DNA from 2 places in the Streptomyces sp. NPDC001373 genome. Region 1 is predicted to be linked to the other one. Evidence: riboswitches for the same ligand, from Rfam matches in the RefSeq annotation. Region 1 holds a riboswitch; the other holds the start of a gene.
What was found. Region 1 has a riboswitch for S-adenosylmethionine ahead of ACFY15_RS12615 (aminotransferase class V-fold PLP-dependent enzyme). Riboswitches for the same ligand answer to the same signal wherever they lie in the genome.
Positions count from the first base shown of each region.

Region 1 (7,662 bases):
CGACGTCGCGGCCGGCGGCGAGCTGTTCCGCAACAACTGCGCGCAGTGCCACAACTTCACCGGTGAGGGCGGCGCGCTGACGAACGGCAAGTACGCCCCGAACCTCGAGGGCGTGGAGCCGAAGCACATCTACGAGGCCATGCTCACCGGCCCGCAGAACATGCCCTCCTTCCCCGACAGCACGATGCCGGAGAAGCAGAAGAAGGACATCATCGCGTACCTCCAGAACGTGAACGGCGAGAAGTCGGTCAGCCCTGGCGGCCTGAAGCTCGGCGGCCTCGGCCCCGTCTCCGAGGGTCTGTTCGGCTGGATCTTCGGTCTGGGTGCGCTGATCGCTGTCGCCGTCTGGGTCGCGGCCCACACCGCTAAGGCCAAGAAGTCATGAGTAGCCAAGACATTCCCGAAGAAAAGCACCTGCCCACCGAGCAGGGCGACGCGCACCACGGTGCCGTAGCGGTCGCGGACGACCCGTTCGCCGACCCCGGCCTCCCGGTCCACAAGCCCCGCATCCAGGACATCGACGAGCGGGCCGCCAGGCGGTCCGAGCGCACGGTCGCGATGCTGTTCACGCTGTCGATGCTGGCCACCATCGGCTTCATCGCCTCGTACGTGTCCATCCCGGTCGACAAGATCGTCTACATCTTCCCCGTCGGGAAGGTGAGCGGGCTGAACTTCGCGCTGGGCCTGACCCTGGGCACGGCCCTGTTCTGCATCGGCGCGGGCGCGGTCCACTGGGCCCGCACCCTGATGTCCGACGTCGAGGTCGCCGACGACCGCCACGAGATCGCGGCGTCGGCCGAGGTCAAGGCGAAGGTCATGCAGGACTTCGCCGACGGTGCGAACGAGTCCGGCATCGCCCGCCGTCCGCTGATCCGCAACACCATGCTCGGCGCGCTGGCCCTGGTGCCGCTCTCCGGCGTGATGCTGCTGCGCGACCTGGGCCCGCTGCCCGAGAAGAAGCTGCGCAAGACCGTCTGGGCCAAGGGCAAGCTGATCATCAACCAGAACACCATGGAGCCGCTGCGCCCCGAGGACGTCCTGGTCGGCTCCCTCACCTTCGCCATGCCCGAGGGCCTGGAGGAGGAGCAGCACGACTTCCAGGTCCAGATCGCCAAGGCCGCCCTGATGCTCGTCCGGATCAAGCCGGAGGACATCAAGGACAAGCAGGAGCTGGAGTGGTCCCACGAGGGCATCGTGGCCTACTCGAAGATCTGCACCCACGTCGGCTGCCCGATCAGCCTGTACGAGCAGCAGACGCACCACGTGCTCTGCCCGTGCCACCAGTCCACCTTCGACCTCTCCGACGGCGCCCGTGTCATCTTCGGTCCGGCCGGTCACGCGCTTCCGCAGCTGCGGATCGGCGTGAATGACGAAGGCTTCCTCGAAGCGCTCGGCGACTTCGAAGAGCCCGTCGGTCCTGCATTCTGGGAGCGCGGATGAGCACTGCCACCACCACCGAGCGCAAAGCGCCGGCCGGCGAGCGCGTAGCCGACTGGGCGGACGGCCGCCTGGGCATCTACAGCCTCGCCAAGGCGAACATGCGCAAGATCTTCCCGGACCACTGGTCCTTCATGCTGGGCGAGATCTGCCTCTACAGCTTCATCATCATCATCCTCACGGGTGTGTACCTGACGCTGTTCTTCCACCCGAGCATGAACGAGGTCGTGTACCACGGCTCGTACGTGCCGATGCAGGGCGTCCAGATGTCCGAGGCCTTCGCCTCGACGCTGGACATCAGCTTCGACGTCCGCGGCGGTCTGCTCATCCGGCAGATCCACCACTGGTCGGCGCTGATCTTCGTCGCCGGCATGGTCGTGCACATGATGCGCGTCTTCTTCACCGGCGCGTTCCGCAAGCCGCGCGAGATCAACTGGATCTTCGGCTTCCTGCTGCTGGTCCTCGGCATGTTCACCGGCTTCACCGGTTACTCCCTGCCGGACGACCTGCTCTCGGGCACCGGTGTCCGCTTCATGGAGGGCGCGATCCTGTCCGTGCCGATCGTCGGCACGTACCTGTCGTTCTTCCTCTTCGGCGGCGAGTTCCCCGGCGGCGACTTCGTCGCGCGGTTCTACTCGATCCACATCCTGCTGCTGCCCGGCATCATGATGGGCCTGCTGGTCGCCCACCTGATCCTGGTCTTCTACCACAAGCACACCCAGTTCGCGGGTCCCGGCAAGACGAACAACAACGTCGTCGGCATGCCGCTGCTGCCGGTCTACATGGCCAAGGCCGGAGGCTTCTTCTTCCTGGTCTTCGGTGTCATCGCGGCCATCGCGGCCCTCGCCTCGATCAACCCGATCTGGGCGCTCGGCCCGTACCGCCCGGACCACGTGTCCACCGGTGCGCAGCCCGACTGGTACATGGGTATGCCGGAAGGCCTGATCCGTGCCATGCCCGGCTGGGAGATCAACCTGTGGGGCCACACGCTCGTCCTGGGCGTGTTCATCCCGCTGCTGCTCTTCCCGCTGGTCCTCGGCGCGATCGCCGTCTGGCCGTTCATCGAGTCCTGGGTCACCGGCGACAAGCGCGAGCACCACATCCTGGACCGCCCGCGCAACGTCCCGACCCGTACGGCCTTCGGTGTCGCCTGGATCGCGGAGTACATCGTGCTCCTCATCGGCGGCGGCAACGACATGTTCGCCCAGTACTTCCACCTGTCGATCAACTCGATCACCTGGTTCGTCCGGATCGGCTTCTTCGTCGTCCCGGTCCTGGCCTTCATCGCCACCAAGCGGATCTGCCTCGGCCTCCAGCGCCGGGACCACGACAAGGTGCTGCACGGTCGCGAGACCGGCATCATCAAGCGCCTGCCGCACGGTGAGTTCATCGAGGTCCACGAGCCGCTCTCGCAGGGCAAGCTGCACACGCTCACCTCGCACGAGCAGTACAAGCCGATCGAGCTCGGCCCGACGGTCGACGAGAACGGTGTCGAGCGCAAGGTGACGCGCGCCGAGAAGCTGCGTGCGAAGCTCAGCAAGGGCCTCTACGCGGAGGGCAACCAGATCTCGAAGCCCACCGTCGAGGAGTACAAGGAGATCCAGTCCGGCCACGGCCACCACTGATCTCCGGCAAGACCGCTTGAGGGACCGGCCCCCGGGCCGATCCTGGTGTCGCCACGGCAGGAGCCCCCGTCCAGTGTCTGGACGGGGGCTCTTTGCCGTCTCCGGGGCTGGATAGGCTGGGAACCTTCCCATTCGACGTGCGATCACCGACGAGCAGCAGGAGCTGACCATGAACGTTGCGACCCCGGCAGGCGGCGACAGCGTGGCGGCCCGCAGCTGGCCGGGCATCCTGGAGACGCTGCTCTGCGGCCGCGACCTCGCCACCGACGACACCGCCTGGGCGATGGAGCGGATCATGCGCGGCGAGGCCACCGACGCGCAGATCGCGGGCTTCGCGGTGGCCCTGCGGGCCAAGGGCGAGACCGTGCAGGAGTACACGGGGCTGGTCCGCACGATGTACGCCCACGCCAACCTGATCGAGGTGCCCGGACGGACCGTCGACATCGTCGGCACCGGCGGCGACGGCGCCAAGACCGTCAACATCTCGACCATGTCCGCCATCGTGGCGGCCGGCGCGGGCGCGAAGGTCGTCAAGCACGGCAACCGGGCCGCTTCCTCCGCCAGTGGCTCCTCCGACGTCCTGGAGAAGCTCGGCGTCAACCTGCGCCTGACCCCGGAGCGGGTGGCACAGGTCGCCGAGGAGGCCGGCATCACCTTCTGCTCCGCGGTGGTCTTCCACCCCGCCCTGCGGTATGCGGCCTCGGCACGACGGGACCTCGGGGTGCGCACGGCGTTCAACGGCCTCGGCCCGCTCACCAACCCCGCCCGGGTCACGGCGCAGGCCGTGGGCGTCGCCGACCCCCGGCTGGCCCCGATCATGGCGGGTGTGCTCGCCGAGCGGAACACCTCGGCCCTCGTCTTCCGCGGCGACGACGGCCTGGACGAGCTGACCACCACCGGGACCTCCCGGGTGTGGTGGGTCCGCGAGGGCCGGATCACCGAGCACTCCTTCGACCCGCGCGACGTGGGCATCGCGACCATCGACATCTCGGCCCTGCGCGGCGGCGACCCGTCGTACAACGCCGACGTGGCCCGCCGCCTGCTGGCGGGGGAGACCGGCCCGGTGCGCGACGCCGTCCTGCTGAACTCGGCGTCCGCCCTGGTGGCCGTGGACCCGGGGACGGGCTCGCTGGAGGAGCAGCTGTCGGCGGGCATCGCCCGTGCGGCCGAATCCATCGACTCGGGCGCCGCCCGGGCCGCCCTGGAGCGGTGGGTGGCGGCCAGCAACGCCTGACCCGGCCCGGTGCCTGCGGCCACGACCCCGGTCCACATCGTGGACCGGGGTCCTGTGTCCGGGGGACCCTGTGGCAGGATGCTGCCCAAGGTCACGAGTGACAGCGTCAAGGCCCCGGCTCGCTGTCCGGCAACCCTCCTTCCGTGGCGGGGTGCCCCGGGTGATGACCAGGTCGTAGGCAGCGAGGTCTACGGCAAGCGCGGATCCCTCGACACCAGGGGTCCTGGTCTCTCGAGGAGCGTTTTCCGTGAGCAAGCGAATGCGATAGGGCGACTCCGCCCCTTCTTCATCCCTCGGACCAGGGTCCCTTCCGCGTACCCCCGACCGGTTCGAGGTCCTTCCCGTACCCCCTACGGCCGCTGCCGCCACCGCGCGCCGCCGTACCCGCGTACGGGCACACCGAAGCCATTCAGCCCTGCCTGCCGGGAGATACCGCCATGTCCGCGTACCCGAACACCGCCACCGCCCCCGCTCCCGCCGCCGAGAGCCCTGCCCGTGCCGAGCCGCTGCCCGTGCTCGGCCGGGACGTCACCGTCCCGCTCGTCACCGGCGGCGAGGTCACCTACGCGGCCCTGGACTACGCGGCCAGCGCCCCCGCGCTCCAGCGGGTCTGGGACGACGTCGCCGCGTACGCCCCCTACTACGGCAGCGTCCACCGCGGCGCGGGCTACCTCTCGCAGCTCTCCACCGATCTCTTCGAGCAGAGCCGGGCCACCGTCGCCGCGTTCCTCGACTGCCGCCCCGCCGACCAGGTGGTCTTCACCCGGTCCACCACCGACTCCCTGAACCTGCTGGCCGCCGCGCTCCCCGCCGACTGTCAGGTCTTCGTCTTCGAGACCGAGCACCACGCCTCGCTGCTTCCCTGGCGCGACGCGCAGGTCACCTGCCTCGACGCCCCGCGCACCCCCGGCGAGGCCGTCGCCGCCCTGGAGCGGGCGCTCGCCGACCGCGAGCCCTACGGCCCGGCGCTGGTCTGCGTGACCGGGGCGTCCAACGTCACCGGCGAGCTGTGGCCGGTCCGGGAGCTCGCCGCCGCCGCCCACGCCCACGGCGCGCGGATCGTGCTGGACGCCGCCCAGCTGGCGCCCCACCACCCCGTCTCGGTGCGGGAGCTGGACGTGGACTGGGTCGCCTTCTCCGGGCACAAGCTGTACGCGCCCTTCGGCGCGGGCGTGCTCGCCGGCCGCGCGGACTGGCTGCGGGAGGCCGAGCCGTACCTGGCCGGGGGCGGCGCCTCGCGTACGGTGGCCCGCCGCGAGGACGGCGGCGTCGACGTCGAGTGGCACACCACCGCCGCCCGGCACGAGGCCGGATCCCCGAACGTGATCGGCGTCTACTCCATCGCCTCCGCCTGCCGCGCGCTGGAGGAGGCCGGCTTCGAGGACCTCGTCGCCCGCGAGCGGCACCTCGTCGCGAAGGTCCGCGAGGGGCTGGCCGAGGTCCCGGCGGTGCGGGTGCTGTCCCTGTTCGGGGACGACGCCCCGCGCGTCGGCGTCATCTCGTTCGTGGTCGACGGCTGGAACAGCTCGCACTTCGCGGCGGCGCTGTCCGCGGAGTACGGGATCGGGGTCCGGGACGGGCTGTTCTGCGCCCACCCGCTGGTGCGGACGCTGCTGGGCGGCGAGCCGCAGGAGCCGGGCGAGTGCGGGGCGCCGGGGGAGCGGAGCGAGGTGGGGGTCCCCGCGGCCGGAGGCCGGGGGAGGTCGCTGAACGCGATCCGGGTCAGCTTCGGGGCGGGCACCCCGGACGAGCACGTGGAGCGGTTCGTCCGCGCGGTGAAGGAGCTCGTCGCGGACGGCGCGAAGTGGCGGTACCGCACCGCGGACGGCCGCTGCGTCCCGGCGGTGTAGCGGGGCGCCGGCCGCCGGCGGGGCTGACACCAGCCCCGCCGGTGCTACGCGTCCAGGCCGATGGCGAAGGCGGCTTCCAGGTCGTGCTGGGAGTAGGTGCGGAACGCGACGTGGGTGTCGGTGGCCTCGACGCCGGGGATCTTGGAGATCCGGCCGGGGATGATGTCCGCCAGGTTCTCGTGGCGGGCCACGCGGACCAGCGCGATCAGGTCGTACGTACCGGTGACGGAGTAGACCTCGCTGACGCTGTCCAGCTGGGCGATGGACTCGGCGATCTCGGGGATCCGGTCCACGCTGGTCTTGATGAGCACGATCGCGGTGATCACGGTTGGCTGTCTCCCTCGCCGGCAGTCACTGGTCGCCTCACTCTAGTCGTACGGCGATATCGCGCCCACGCGTAGCAGAACCCCACGGAGAAGCCCACCACGTGGGCGAGGTAGGCCACCCCCGGCCCGCTCCCCGCCCGGTGCGCGGCCAGCCACTGGAGTCCGAACCAGAACATCAGCACGATCCACGCCGGGAACCGCAGCGGCAGGAACAGCAGGAACGGGAACAGGCTCGTCACCCGGGCCCGCGGGAACAGGCACAGGAACGCGCCGAGCGCCGCCGAGATCGCACCGGACGCCCCGACCAGGGTCTGGTCCGAGGAGGCGTTGGCCGCCGCGTAGGCCGCCAGGGCCACGTAGCCGGTGCAGAGGTAGAAGACGAGGAACGCCGGCCGGCCCATCCGCTCCTCCGTCATGGCGCCGAAGACGTAGAGGAAGAGCATGTTCCCGAGCAGGTGCAGCCAGCTGCCGTGGACGAAGAGCGCCGTCAGCGGGGTCAGCAGCGGGCGCACCGCCCCCGAGAAGAGTTCGTCCGGGACCACGCCCCAGTGCCGGAAGTAGGCCGTCCCCGTCGCTATCAGCCGGTCACCGGTCCCGAAGGACGGGTTCAGGCCCGAGGCCGGGCTCGTCAGGAACGCCGCGCAGCAGCCGGCGATCAGCGCGTACGTGACCACGGGGCCCCGGGCGGCCTCGCGCACGGCCCGCCACTTTACGATCATGGGAAAGAGCATGACGCAGGTGGACCCCCCTGAGGGTGGTGCCAGGCCGTAGGGTTACGTGCTGCGGTCCTCCGGCCGCCGCGGAAGGCTTTAATTGAACGAGCTACGAAGGAGAGAGCGGCCTGATGACGACGGTTCCCCTGCCGACCGACACCACCCGATGGCGCTGCACCCTGTGCGGCAACCTCACGCGGTTCGATGTCACCCGATCGTCGAAGGTCGTGGAGTACGTCCACCTCGACCTCGCCGGGGAGCCCAAGGTCGAGGAGCGCGAGGTGGTCAGTGAGACCATCGAGTCGGTCCGCTGCCGCTGGTGCAACGCGGTGGACCAGATCGAGCTCGTCGACAGGCCGGGCACCGACTCCTGACGGAGCCGGGCCCGCAGGAGATCACGGTAGGGGTGACGGATTGTGGAGCCAGCAAGCGGCGCCGGGCCGGCCGACGCGGCCCGCGACGCCGCGGAGGTCCTCG
Region 1 is NZ_JBIAWQ010000004.1:357,599-365,260, reverse strand. It holds gene ACFY15_RS12635 (c-type cytochrome) at 1-385, shown strand, start outside; gene ACFY15_RS12630 (Rieske 2Fe-2S domain-containing protein) at 382-1,440, shown strand; gene ACFY15_RS12625 (cytochrome bc complex cytochrome b subunit) at 1,437-3,062, shown strand; gene trpD (anthranilate phosphoribosyltransferase) at 3,232-4,296, shown strand; SAM riboswitch class IV at 4,386-4,502, shown strand; gene ACFY15_RS12615 (aminotransferase class V-fold PLP-dependent enzyme) at 4,734-6,146, shown strand; gene ACFY15_RS12610 (Lrp/AsnC family transcriptional regulator) at 6,191-6,472, opposite strand; gene ACFY15_RS12605 (rhomboid family intramembrane serine protease) at 6,469-7,203, opposite strand; gene ACFY15_RS12600 (hypothetical protein) at 7,317-7,559, shown strand; gene ACFY15_RS12595 (NYN domain-containing protein) at 7,599-7,662, shown strand, end outside.

Region 2 (7,662 bases), on a different contig from region 1:
GACCACCGTTGACGGCGATCTGCTTCAGCGGGGCCTCCAGCGCGAGCTTCACGGCGTTGGCGCCGGTCGCCTCGTCACCCGAGAGCTCCAGCTTCTCGAAGACCGAGGAGGCCTGGAGCAGGGCCACGCCACCGCCGGCGACGATGCCCTCCTCGACGGCCGCCTTCGCGTTGCGGACGGCGTCCTCGATGCGGTGCTTGCGCTCCTTGAGCTCGACCTCGGTCGCGGCACCGGCCTTGATGACGGCCACGCCGCCGGCCAGCTTCGCGAGGCGCTCCTGGAGCTTCTCGCGGTCGTAGTCCGAGTCGGAGTTCTCGATCTCGGCGCGGATCTGGTTGACGCGGCCCTGGACCTGGTCGCTGTCACCGGCACCGTCGACGATGGTGGTCTCGTCCTTGGTGATGACGACCTTGCGGGCGCGGCCGAGCAGGTCGAGACCGGCGTTCTCCAGCTTGAGGCCGACCTCCTCGGAGATGACCGTGCCGCCCGTGAGGATGGCGATGTCACCGAGCATGGCCTTGCGGCGGTCGCCGAAGCCCGGGGCCTTGACGGCGACGGACTTGAAGGTGCCGCGGATCTTGTTGACGACCAGGGTCGACAGGGCCTCGCCCTCGACGTCCTCGGCGATGATCAGCAGCGGCTTGCCGGACTGCATGACCTTCTCCAGGAGCGGCAGCAGGTCCTTGACCGAGCCGATCTTGGAGTTGACGATCAGGATGTACGGGTCGTCGAGCGACGCCTCCATACGCTCCATGTCGGTGGCGAAGTACGCCGAGATGTAGCCCTTGTCGAAGCGCATGCCCTCGGTGAGCTCCAGCTCCAGACCGAAGGTCTGGGACTCCTCGACGGTGATGACGCCTTCCTTGCCGACCTTGTCCATGGCCTCGGCGATGAGCTCGCCGATCTGGGTGTCGGCGGCGGAGATGGAGGCCGTGGAAGCGATCTGCTCCTTGGTCTCGACATCCTTGGCCTGGGCGAGCAGGGCGGCGGAGACGGCCTCGACGGCCTTCTCGATACCACGCTTGAGGGCCATCGGGTTGGCGCCGGCGGCCACGTTGCGCAGACCCTCGCGGACGAGCGCCTGAGCGAGGACGGTGGCGGTGGTCGTACCGTCGCCGGCGACGTCGTCCGTCTTCTTGGCGACTTCCTTGACCAGCTCGGCGCCGATCTTCTCGTAGGGGTCCTCGAGCTCGATCTCCTTGGCGATGGAGACGCCGTCGTTGGTGATCGTGGGCGCACCCCACTTCTTCTCAAGGACGACGTTGCGACCCTTGGGGCCAAGGGTGACCTTGACGGCGTCGGCGAGCTGGTTCATGCCACGCTCGAGACCGCGCCGGGCCTCCTCGTTGAACGAAATGATCTTGGCCATCTGAAGTGGTCCTCCAGGACTGGGGTTCCCCCCGCGCCGCCAGGCACCAGGGGAGGGTGGATTGCTCCGGACCGCGCCCGCGCCCGCGACGGACGGCCTGCCGACCCGGCGGTTCCTTCCCGCCGGACCCTGCGGGCCTCACCGGCCCGGTCCTCGTCTTGTAGCACTCTCACCCGGAGAGTGCTAACGCCAATGATTAGCACTCGGCCCCCACGAGTGCAAGCGGCTTCGAGCCATGCCGGGCCGGGACCTACGAACCCGGACATACGTGAGGGGCCCGCATCCCGTCCGGGATGTGGGCCCCTCACGTGTTGGTGCGTGCGTCGGTGGCCGATCGCGCTTCGACTCAGCCGGCCGCGAGCTTGACCATGTCCGCCTGCGGACCCTTCTGGCCCTGCGAGATCTCGAACTCGACACGCTGACCCTCTTCAAGGGTGCGGTACCCGTCCATCTGGATGGCGCTGTAGTGGACGAACACATCCGCACCACCGTCGACCGCGATGAAGCCGTAGCCCTTCTCCGCGTTGAACCACTTGACGGTGCCCTGAGCCATGCCTAACTCCCCTATTACTGGCCCTTGCGCAGGTCCGCACTTCGCGGACCCGGGTCAGAACTTGCGCCGGAACGCCTCGACCGGGGCTGAATGTATCTGCACCGCTGCTGTCTGCAACAGGTCATTCCGACGAGAAATCTGGACACGCGCAAAAGGGGAAATGGGCTGAAAATTTGGCCTATTCCTGGGCAAGTCGGGCCAGACAACCCTCACCAACGCCCCAAAAGGCACACGCATGTTGACTCAATGTCAACCCTCCCGCAGCCCGTTCATATGCGGCGGGCAAGAACAGCGGAGGGGACTTCCCCAACTCTACCGCGCCCAACCAAGCAGAATTGCCCCCTCCACTTTTAGCGGAGGGGGCAATTCAGATTCCCGGGATCAGCAGCCGCCCGCCACGGCGGGGATGATCGAGACGCCGGCGCCGTCCGGCGTCGCCGCCTGCAGGCCGCCCTCGAAGCGCACGTCGTCGTCGTTGACGTAGACGTTCACGAAGCGGCGCAGCCTGCCCTGGTCGTCCAGGACGCGCGCGGCGATCCCCGGGTGGTTCGCCTCCAGGGAGTCGATGACCTCGGCGAGGGTTGCCCCCTCGGCCGGGACCTCGGCGGCGCCGCCGGTGTAGGTGCGCAGGATGGTGGGGATGCGGACGTTGACGCTCATGGCGCTACCGCCTTTCCGTGGAGTGCTGGGGAAGGGTCAGGCCAGGCCGGCGGCGCGGAACGCGTCCAGGCTCGGGCGGATGGTGGCGGTCTGGCCGGTGCCGGACACCGCTTCCAGGGTCTTGAGGCCGTCACCGGTGTTGAGGACCACGGTGGTCAGCGAGGGGTCGAGCTGCCCGTTCTCGATGAGCTTCTTCGTCACGCCGACGGTCACGCCGCCCGCGGTCTCGGCGAAGATGCCCTCGGTCCGCGCCAGGATCCTGATGGCCTCGACGACCTGCTCGTCGGTGACGTCCTCGACGAAACCGCCGGTGCGGCGCGCGATGTCGAGCACGTACGGGCCGTCCGCCGGGTTGCCGATGGCCAGGGACTTGGCGATCGTGTTCGGCTTCTGCGGGCGGACCACGTCGTGGCCGGCCTTGAAGGCGGTCGACACCGGGGAGCAGCCCTCGGCCTGGGCGCCGAAGATCTTGTAGGGCCTGTCCTCGACCAGACCGAGCCTGATCAGCTCCTGCAGACCCTTGTCGATCTTGGTGAGCTGCGAGCCGGAGGCGATCGGGATGACGATCTGGTCGGGCAGCTGCCAGCCGAGCTGCTCGCAGATCTCGTAGGCGAGGGTCTTGGAGCCCTCGCCGTAGTAAGGGCGCAGGTTGACGTTGACGAAGCCCCAGCCCTCGCCCAGCGGGTCGCCGATGAGCTCGGAGCAGAAGCGGTTGACGTCGTCGTAGTTGCCCTCGATGCCGACCAGGTCGCCACCGTAGACACCGGCCATGACGACCTTGCCCTGCTCCAGGTCGTGCGGGATGAACACGCAGGAGCGGAAGCCGGCGCGGGCGGCCGCGGCGCCGACGGCTCCGGCCAGGTTGCCGGTGGAGGAGCAGGAGAGGGTGGTGTAGCCGAAGGCGCGGGCTGCCTCGACGGCGATCGCGACGACGCGGTCCTTGAAGGAGTGCGTCGGGTTGCCGGAGTCGTCCTTGACGTACAGCTTGCCGGTGACGCCCAGCTCCTTGGCCAGGTTCGCGGCGTCCACCAGCTGGGTGAAGCCGGGGTTCAGGCTGGGCTTGGAGGCCACGTCCGCGGGGACGGGCAGCAGCGGCGCGTAGCGCCAGATGTTGTTCGGGCCGGCCTCGATCGCCGCGCGCAGGGCCTCCGGGTCGCCGGCCGGCAGCTCGTAGGCGACCTCCAGCGGACCGAAACACTCGACGCAGGCGAAGATGGGGCCGAGCTCGAAGCGGGTACCGCACTCACGACAGGAAAGGCCGGTGGCGGGGCCGAGATCGACGGATCCGGGAGTGGCGGAAGTGGCGACAGTCTGTGCAGCCATGATGGCGAGGCCCTTTCTCCTCATCTTCCCCATGGCGCACTTCGCCATGAGACGGAATTGGCACCTTCCCTAGCCGGGGCCCCGCGCGAGCGAGAACCGACTGGAGGGTTGCCGGGGCTTCAACGGGCCGTGTCCCTCTGCCCCTCTGGATGAGCGGTATGGCACCGGCACACGCGCTCGATGGCGCGCCGGTGCGTTTGTTCGCGAAGACCCCCGGCATGCGGTGGACCTTCGCGTTGTTCAAGACTGTAACTGAAGGGGCGGCCGCTTGAGACGGCTGTCCGAACCGCGAGATGGATCACAATTCGGCCCAAATCCGCCGGGTGTGACGCCGCCTCCGAGTGACCAGGGAGTACCGAGGGTGCTGGATGAGGTGGAGCGCTGGCTGGCCGACCGCTCCTGGTCCGCCGCCGACCGACCGCTCGACCAGCTGCTGGAGCGGAAACGGGCGGCCGGGACCACCGTGAGCGTGGTCCTGCCGGCCCTCGACGAGGAGGCCACGGTCGGGGAGATCGTGGAGGTGATCCGGCGCGACCTCGTCGAGGGCCTGCCGGTCCCCCTGGTGGACGAGCTGGTCGTCGTCGACTCCGGGTCGAGCGACCGTACGGCCGAGGTCGCCGCGAAGGCCGGCGCCCGCGTGGTCCACCGGGACGAGATCCTCCCCCGCGTCCCCGCCGTGCGCGGCAAGGGCGAGGTGCTCTGGCGCTCCCTGCTCGCCACCACCGGCGAGGTCGTCTGCTTCGTTGACGCCGACCTGCGCGACTTCTCGTCCGCCTTCGTCTCCGGCATCGTCGGCCCGCTGCTCACCGACCCGCAGGTGCAGTTCGTCAAGGCGATGTACGACCGCCCGCTGGGGGACGCCCCCGGCCAGGGCGGACGCGTCACGGAACTGGTGGCCCGCCCCCTCCTCAACCTCCACTGGCCGCAGCTGGCCGGCTTCGTCCAGCCCCTGGGCGGCGAGTACGCCGTACGCCGCTCCCTGCTGGAACGCCTGCCGTTCCCCGTCGGCTACGGGGTCGAGCTCGGCCTGCTGGTCGACGCCCTGCACACCGTCGGACTGGACGCGCTGGCCCAGGTCGACGTCGGCGTCCGCCTCCACCGGCACCAGAACGGACAGGCTTTGGGCCGGATGGCCGCCGCCATCTACCGCACCGCACAGCTGCGGCTCTCGCGCGCCCACCTCGTACGGCCGGAGCTCACCCAGTTCGAGAGGGGGCCGGACGGGTTCGTTCCGCGCACCTACCCCGTGGACACCGAGGAGCGGCCGCCGATGCTGGAGATCGAGGAGTACGCGGTCCGGCGCGTGGCGTGAGGCGGAAAGCGGGGCCCCCGTGACCGGTACGTGACGAACCGGTCATTTCCCGGACGTTTGAGCGAGGAGACCCCGGGCTAGGTTCGCGGCATGGCTTCTCAGGTACTCGTCGCCGCCAACCGCGGCCCGCTCTCGTACGCCCTCGCCGCCGACGGCACGCTCACCGCCCGGCGCGGCGGGGGCGGTCTGGTCTCCGGCCTGTCCGCGGCCCTCGCGGCGCAGCCCGGGGCCCTGTGGATCTGCGCGCCCCTCTCCGACGCCGACCGCGAGGCCGTCCGGCGCGGGGTCTCCGAGCCCGGCGTGCGGATGCTGGACATCGATCCCGAGGTCTACCACGACGCGTACAACGGCATCGCGAACTCGGTGCTCTGGTTCACCCACCACCACCTCTACGACATCCCGCGCGAGCCCGTCTTCGACGCGGAGTTCCGGCGGCGCTGGGACGCGTACACCACCTACAACCAGGCCTTCGCCGAAGCGCTCGCGCAGGAGGCGGCGGAAGGCGCCCGCGTCCTGGTCCAGGACTACCACCTGGCCCTGGTCCCGGGGGCCCTGCGGGAGCTGCGCCCGGACCTGCGGATCGCGCACTTCACGCACACGCCGTGGGCCTCGACCGACTTCCTGCACATGCTCCCGGACGACATCCGCAGCCGGCTGGTGTGGGGGATGCTCGGCGCCGACCAGCTGGGCTTCCACACCGCGGCCTGGGCCGCCGCCTTCATCAGCGGCGCCACCTTCGACGACGTCCACGGCGTCGCGGACGGGTTCGTCCCCCGGGAGGACCACCCGGGCGGGGTGCACCACCGCAGGCTGGCGGAGGACGGCCGGTACGGGGAGACCCGCTTCACCGGCGTGGGCCAGTACCCCCTGGGCGTGGACGGGGACGACCTGCGGGCGCTCGCCCACCGCCCCGAGGTCGACGCGAAGCTGGCCGCGCTCCGCGCCGAGGTCGGCGACCGCCGGACCATCGTCCGCGTGGACCGCACGGAACTGTCGAAGAACATCCTGCGCGGCCTGCTCGCCTACCGGGAACTGCTGACCGCCCACCCCGAATGGCGGGGCCGGGTCGTCCACCTGGCCTCGGCCTACCCCTCCCGCCAGGACCTGGAGGTCTACCGCAGCTACACGGCCGCCGTCGCGGACCTGGCGGCGGAGATCAACGCGGCGTTCGGGACGGCGGACTGGGAGCCGGTGCTGATGTCCGTGCAGGACGACTTCGACCGGTCGCTGGCGGTGTACCGGATGGCGGACGTGGCCCTGATCAACCCGGTGCGCGACGGCATGAACCTGGTCGCGAAGGAGATCCCGGTGGTATCCGAGGCGGGGTGCGTGCTGGTCCTGTCGACGGGGGCGGGGGCGTACGAGGAACTTCACCAGGACGCGCTGACGGTGAACCCGTACGACGTCACGGCCACGGCCGAAGCCCTGCACGCGGCCCTCTCGATGCCGCATGAGGAACGCACGGCCCGCACGAAACGCCTCGCGGCAGCCGCCACGGCCCTCCCCCCGGCGGCCTGGCTCACGGCACAGCTGGAGGCCCTGGGGAACTGAGGCCGGGCGGAGTGCGGTGAGGGCCGGCCGTCTGCCCCTCAAGGGGCGGTGGCCGGCCCGCACCGCGAGCCCCGTACCCCCCCTACCCCCGCAGCGCCCCCGCCAGTTGCGACAGGAACGCCGCCACCGCGGCGGGGCCCGGGAGGACCAGGTCGGCGCGGGCCGCGAGTTCCGGGACCTCCGCGGAGCCGCTGCACACCAGGAGGCCCGGGAGGCCCTCCGCCCTGCGCTTCTCGACCGCCGCGTACGCCGCGAGGTCGCCCAGGTCGTCCCCCGCGTACAGGACCGGCCCCGCGTCGCGCTCCCGCAGGAACTCCGTCAGGGCGACGCCCTTGTCCATCCCCGGCGGCCGCAGTTCCAGGACGGCCCGGCCCGGCTCGACGATCAGCCCGTGGCGGGCGGCGAGCTCCGCGAGGGGCTCCCGCAGCGCCTCGAACGCGGCCTCGGGGTCCTCCGCGCGCCGGGTGTGGACGGCCAGGGCCCGGCCCTTCTCCTCGATCCAGGTCCCGCGCCACGCCCCGATCGCGTCGAGGAAGCCGGGCAGCTCGGCCCGTACCGCCGCCACCCCGGGGTGTGCGGCGGGGGCGTGCACGACACCGGTGACGGCGTCCCAGCGCTCGGCCCCGTAGTGGCCCAGGACCACCAGGTGCTCCAGCCCGGACACGCCGGCGAAGCCTCCGTAGCGGACGGCGACCCCGGCGGGGCGGCCGGTGACCACGGCGACGGCCGCCACCTCGGGGGCCAGTGCGGCGATCGCGGGTACGGCGTCCGGGTGTGCGCGGGCCTGGTCGGGGTCGGGCACGATGTCGGCGAGGGTGCCGTCGAAGTCGAGGGCGACGACGGCTCTGCGGGGTGTGCGGAGGAGGGCTTCGAGTCCCTCGCGTCCGGCTGCGG
Region 2 is NZ_JBIAWQ010000011.1:162,771-170,432, forward strand. It holds gene groL (chaperonin GroEL) at 1-1,369, opposite strand, end outside; gene ACFY15_RS24540 (cold-shock protein) at 1,716-1,922, opposite strand; gene ACFY15_RS24545 (MoaD/ThiS family protein) at 2,304-2,582, opposite strand; gene thrC (threonine synthase) at 2,619-3,929, opposite strand; SAM riboswitch class I at 3,923-4,061, opposite strand; gene ACFY15_RS24555 (glucosyl-3-phosphoglycerate synthase) at 4,267-5,217, shown strand; gene ACFY15_RS24560 (trehalose-6-phosphate synthase) at 5,308-6,768, shown strand; gene otsB (trehalose-phosphatase) at 6,851-7,662, opposite strand, start outside.
Region 2: it holds a riboswitch for S-adenosylmethionine, as region 1 does, so the genes downstream of both, thrC (threonine synthase) here and ACFY15_RS12615 (aminotransferase class V-fold PLP-dependent enzyme) in region 1, are expected to answer to the same signal.